2 regions of the Bacillus sp. 5RYD7K genome follow, and region 1 is predicted to be linked to the other one. Evidence: riboswitches for the same ligand, from Rfam matches in the RefSeq annotation. Region 1 holds a riboswitch; the other holds the start of a gene.
What was found. Region 1 has a riboswitch for S-adenosylmethionine ahead of metK (methionine adenosyltransferase). Riboswitches for the same ligand answer to the same signal wherever they lie in the genome.
Positions count from the first base shown of each region.

Region 2: another riboswitch for S-adenosylmethionine. It lies ahead of ACQE26_RS17835 (methionine biosynthesis PLP-dependent protein); the one in region 1 lies ahead of metK (methionine adenosyltransferase).

Region 1 is NZ_CP191200.1:1,875,267-1,878,401, reverse strand. Features, by position in the region: gene asnB (asparagine synthase (glutamine-hydrolyzing)) at 1-205, opposite strand, end outside; gene metK (methionine adenosyltransferase) at 349-1,551, opposite strand; SAM riboswitch class I at 1,721-1,859, opposite strand; gene pckA (phosphoenolpyruvate carboxykinase (ATP)) at 2,057-3,135, shown strand, end outside.
Region 2 is NZ_CP191200.1:3,654,470-3,657,604, reverse strand. Features, by position in the region: gene ACQE26_RS17850 (GNAT family N-acetyltransferase) at 1-40, opposite strand, end outside; gene ACQE26_RS17845 (YjcG family protein) at 45-560, opposite strand; gene ACQE26_RS17840 (esterase family protein) at 585-1,307, opposite strand; SAM riboswitch class I at 1,482-1,607, shown strand; gene ACQE26_RS17835 (methionine biosynthesis PLP-dependent protein) at 1,677-2,798, shown strand; gene metC (cystathionine beta-lyase) at 2,791-3,135, shown strand, end outside.

The DNA of each region.
Region 1 (3,135 bases):
CTTCATATGATAAAGGCTGTCCGCCGTTTTCTACGTCAATAATACTGAGCCGTCTGAAGCCGAATCCGACGTGCTCATCATGATAATACCCATCGCTGTCAGGACCGCGGTGAACGATCATTTGGTTCATTTGTTTGATTAGCTCTTCTTGATCTGCGGTTTGAGTTAATGGATGCTTATTAAAAACACCGACAAATCCACACATAGTATAGCCTCCATAAGTGTAATTTTCTAATTGGACCCCCTTTTTATAGACGCTTTGTTACGCCATTGGTTTCACGCTATGTAAAAAATAAGCATGGCAGCATCTGCAAAAAGGGAAAGCCGCTTAAATAAGCGGCTATAAAATTATTCTCCTAGTGCTTCTTTGCGAAGCGCATCCGCCTTGTCAGTACGCTCCCAAGGAAGATCCACATCGTGACGTCCGAAGTGGCCGTAAGCGGCAGTCTGCTTATAGATCGGACGGCGCAAATCAAGCATTTTAATAATGCCGGCAGGTCTCAGGTCGAAGTTATTCCGTACGACTTCGATCAGTTTCTCTTCAGAAGCTTTTCCTGTATCAAATGTATTGATGGAAATAGATACAGGCTGTGCCACGCCGATTGCGTATGCAAGCTGCACTTCACAAGAATCAGCAAGTCCTGCAGCCACGATGTTTTTCGCTACGTATCTCGCAGCGTAAGCCGCTGAACGGTCTACTTTCGTCGCATCCTTACCGGAGAATGCACCGCCGCCGTGGCGTGCATATCCGCCGTATGTGTCAACGATGATTTTACGGCCGGTAAGTCCCGCATCGCCTTGAGGACCGCCGATTACGAAACGTCCCGTAGGGTTGATGAAGTATTTTGTTTCGTCATCAATCAGTTCCTCTGGCACGACAGGGTTAATGACATGCTCTTTCAGATTGCGCTGAATCTGCTCAAGCGTAATTTCCGGATGGTGCTGAGTTGAGATGACGATCGCGTCGATGCGGACCGGCTTGTTGTTTTCATCATATTCAACGGTAACTTGCGTTTTTCCGTCAGGGCGAAGGTACGGAAGAATGTCTTCTTTGCGGACTTCGCTCAAACGGCGGGCCAATTTATGCGCCAAAGAGATCGGAAGCGGCATAAGCTCTTTCGTTTCGTTACACGCATAACCGAACATCAGACCTTGGTCACCTGCTCCGATAGCTTCGATTTCAGCATCGCTCATTGTGCCTTCACGCGCTTCAAGAGCCTGATCGACACCCATCGCGATATCCGCAGACTGTTCATCAATTGATGTTAAAACAGCGCAAGTCTCCGCATCAAATCCGTATTTTGCCCGTGTGTAGCCGATTTCTTTAATCGTTTCACGGACTGTTTTCGGAATGTCAACGTATGTTGATGTTGTAATCTCTCCGCTTACCAGCACAAGGCCTGTCGTTACAGATGTTTCACAGGCTACGCGCGCGTTCGGGTCTTTTTTTAAAATCTCATCTAAGATGCTGTCAGAAATTTGGTCACAGATTTTATCCGGATGACCCTCGGTAACAGATTCAGATGTAAATAATCGACGGTTTTTACTCATTCACTTTTCCTCCTGAAAAAAGATCTTTTGAAAGACCTTCTCATATGATACGGAACTCGCTCCCTCTTAATACAATGTCATACTATATCAGAGAATGTTAATTGGCATATTTTATGAAATAAAAAAACCTTTTCCACTCGAGGAAAGGGTTTGGTCTGTGTGCCTTTCACTCTTATCGCTCAAGGAAATATTAAACCTTGCATCAGGTTAGCACCTTGGTTTCCCACAGTGTATTCACCTGCTTTTTTACAGAGAAACCGGTTGCTGGGCTTCATCGGGCCTGTCCCTCCGCCAGCTCGGGATAAGAGTATCCGCTCAATGAAATATCTTATCGTAAAAGGGCGGAAAGTGTCAATATGAATTAAAGCGATTACGCGCCTTTATTTCGGGAAGCAATGGAAAAACACAAACAAAAAATAATAAACAGTATAGACTATTTTTATATATGTGTTATACTAATTACACATTCAGCGAAATAAAAATAAACCGGCAAAGGAAGGGTTTTATGAAATTAGTTGATTTAACTGCAGATCTTCAAGCATTACTCGCAAGTCCAAATGTGCATCATAATTTATCGGCGCCAAAACTTACCGAAAAAGTGATCACCCGAAATGAAGGCACACTGACATCTACGGGCGCCGTACGTGCCACTACCGGTGCATATACGGGGCGATCACCTAAAGATAAATTTATCGTTCGTGAAAAAAGCACAGAAAATCAAATTGATTGGGGCGCGGTGAACCAGTCCATTTCTGAAGAGGCGTTTGAAAAGCTGTACGCCAAAGTCGTCAGCTACTTAAAACAGAGAGATGAACTGTTTGTTTTTGAAGGATTCGCAGGCGCAGATGAAAAATACAGACTGCCGATTACAGTCGTAAATGAATTTGCATGGCACAACCTGTTCGCGCGCCAGCTGTTTATCAGACCGGAGACGGCTGAAAGGGATCCGGAAGCACAGCCGTTTACCATTCTCTCAGCTCCGCATTTTAAAGCGGATCCGGAGACGGACGGCACGCATTCGGAAACATTTATCATTGTCTCTTTCGAAAAGCGCGTCATTTTAATCGGCGGCACCGAATACGCCGGAGAAATGAAAAAATCAATTTTCTCCATTATGAACTTCCTTCTTCCGCAGCAAGATATTCTGCCGATGCACTGCTCAGCCAACGTCGGTGAAAAAGGTGATGTCGCCTTGTTTTTCGGTCTTTCCGGCACGGGGAAAACGACGCTTTCAGCCGATGCGGACCGGAAACTGATCGGCGATGACGAGCACGGCTGGTCAGACTCCGGCGTGTTTAACATTGAAGGCGGATGTTATGCTAAATGTATCAACCTGAGCGAGGAAAAAGAACCGCAGATTTTTCGTGCGATCCGCTTCGGGTCTGTTCTTGAGAATGTTGTGCTTGATGAAAAAACGGGTGAGGCGGATTACGACAATTCCTTCTACACGGAAAACACAAGAGCCGCGTATCCGATTGAGATGATCGGCAATATCGTGCAGCCGAGCATTGCCGGCCATCCGCAGGCGATCGTCTTTTTAACGGCGGACGCGTTCGGGGTGCTCCCTCCGATCAGCAAACTGAC
Region 2 (3,135 bases), 1.8 Mb from region 1:
CGTTCAGATGTTTTTCAGTTTTTGCAACGATGGCTTCCAAACAGTTATTCTCCTCCGCCTAATAAAAATGTTTCGTACACAGTCCATGAGCCGTTATCCAGCTGATAGAGCAGGTGAAAACGGTCAATGACTTCTTCGTGGGAAATGTCCTGCATTTTCAGCTGTCCGAGTACGTCGGAATGTTCATCTGACGACAGCTTCTGGCCGACCGTGACATGCGGAACGAAGCTGTATTCCGGCTTACCGGATAATGCTCCTGAATAGCATTTCTCACTCAGGGTTTTTAATTCTTCCGTCGGCTCCGCTTTCATATATATCACATTATTCACAGGAGAAAACGAGCTGTATTTTGTGATCTTCAGAACGAGCGGGTGCGACTCTTTCGCCGTCTGTCTCAGCTGTGATACGATCTGCTCGATTTCCTGTTCTGTCGCTTCAAACGGATCTCTTACCGTCAGATGCGGCGGTATGAGCGCGTAGCTCGGGTCGTAGCGTTTCCGGTACGAATTTGCGAGATCCTGTAATTTTTTTGATGGAAATAAAACAATACCGTATTTCATGAAAGTTCCCTCCTTAATGAATGGTTACAGCATTTTTTTCAGCGCCGGCGTGATGAGCGGCTGCCAGTATGTCCATTTATGATCCCCGTCAAAGGTTTCATACGTGTATTCAGACTGTTTGCTTTCCAGCAGCTGTTTGAGCTCTTCGTTCGGCGCGGTGAAATCAAGCACCTGGCCGTCCGTCGTATGGACGTCGGTTTCTTTTTCTCCGATTTGATGATAAACGGATATCTGTTTGAGGTCTTCCGACTGCCGGACGGCATCCAGCACGTGCCCGTCAACATACGGAGACTGCATGATGACGTTTCCAAACATGTTCGGATAGTCAAGCGCCGTCATGAGCGAGACGGTTCCGCCGAGGGAATCCCCGATCATGGTGCGGCCGTATCCGACTTGATAAGTCGGGTATTCTTTGTCGATAAAAGGGACGAGCTCATTTGCGATAAACCGTTTATATGAGGCGAACTTAGAGCCTTCGGGATGGTATGTGTTTCTTCGCTCCCGCACATTTTTATATGGGACGCCGATAATGATGCAGCGGTCAATTTCCCCTTTTGACATGAGCTCTTCCGCCTGCCGCCCGATTCTCCCTAATCTGAAATAATCATGGCCGTCCTGGGCGATGACCGTATGATACTTATACAGAGGGGAGTAAGTGTTGGGCAGGTAGACCAGAACGGTCATTTCTTCTTCAAGCTCATGAGAGAAAAGTTTTTTCTCATGAATGATTCCGGTTTTCGGTGCCACTTTGCATTCCTCCAGGCCGCTTCTTGTCTTGATGGTTTTTCCCTATTGTACCATGAATTATTAGAAATTTCTTTCTTCAGATGCACTTCTTGCGAGAGTTCAGAAAATTAAAAAGTTGTTGAAATCCATTTTATAGTGCGTTAATATAGAACAATCAGAAAATACAAAACAATATTCTTATCACGAGAGGTGGAGGGACTGGCCCTTTGAAACCTCAGCAACCGGTTTGCTTTGCCGCGGGAAGGCAAAGTGCCAAGGTGCTAAATCCAGCAAGCGATTCACATGCTTGGAAGATAAGAGGAAGAGAAAAGCTCCTTCTTCTTATGAAGAGGGAGCTTTTTTATTTTTGAAAAAGGATGGTGCTTACTGATGACGCAGCATGTCGAAACAAAATTAGCCCAAATTGGAAATAGAAGCGAAGAAGCAACGGGAACGGTCAGTCCGCCGATTTATCTGTCCACCGCTTACCGACATAGAGGAATAGGAGAATCTACAGGCTTTGATTACGTGCGCACGAAAAACCCGACACGCCAGCTCGTTGAAGACGCCATCGCCGTGTTGGAAAACGGTGCAAGAGGCTTTGCTTTCAGCTCGGGAATGGCAGCCATTCAAACGATTATGGCTTTATTTAAAAGCGGGGATGAATTGATTGTATCCTCCGATTTATACGGAGGCACATACCGTTTGTTTGAAAATGAATGGAGAAAATACGGCTTAAGCTTTATTTACGATGATTTCAGCGATGAAGACTGTTTACGCTCCAAAATAACGGAAAATACGAAAGCGGTATTTGTTGAAACGCCGACAAACCCGTTAATGCAGGAGGCCGACATTGAAAAAATTGCCCGGATTACGAAAGAAGCCGGCCTGCTTTTAATTGTCGATAATACGTTTTATACCCCGGTCATCCAGCGCCCGCTTGAACTGGGAGCCGATATCGTCATTCACAGCGCCACAAAATATTTAGGCGGGCACAATGATCTTCTTGCCGGTCTTGCTGTCGTAAAGGATGAAGAGCTCGGCGAGATCATGTTTAATCACCAAAATGCGATCGGAGCCGTTCTCCCGCCGTTTGATTCGTGGCTTTTAATGAGAGGGATGAAAACACTCGGGCTCAGAATGCAGCGTCATGAAGAAAACGCCCGTGAACTTGCAGCATTTTTAGAACAGGAAGAAGAAATCGCCGACGTGTTATATCCCGGAAAAGGCGGAATGCTGTCTTTCAGGCTGCAAAAAGAGGAATGGGTCAATCCATTTTTAAAGGCGCTGAAAACGATCTGTTTCGCAGAAAGTCTCGGCGGGGTGGAAAGCTTTATTACATACCCCGCGACACAGACGCACATGGACATTCCGGAAGATATCCGTATCGCAAACGGCGTCTGCAACCGCCTGCTGAGATTTTCAGTGGGAATTGAACATGCAGAAGATTTGAAGCGGGATGTAAAGCAGGCATTACAGCAAGTAAAAGAGGGGGCCGTGTCGTATGAGTAATCAAAATTGGACGCTGGAAACCCAGCTCGTGCACAATCCATTTAAAACAGACGGAGCTACCGGAGCCGTCAGTGTGCCGATTCAGCATGCTTCCACATTTCATCAGTCTTCCTTTGAAGAATTCGGAACATATGATTACAGCCGCTCCGGCACACCGACAAGAACAGCGCTTGAAGAAACGATCGCAGGTCTTGAAGGCGGAACGAGAGGTTTTGCTTTCAGCTCCGGAATGGCGGCGATTTCGACGGCGTTTCTGCTCTTATCCCAAGGCGACCATGTTCTCGTCACGGAGGATGTGTACGGCGGAACATTCCGCATGGTGACAGAAGTGCTGTCC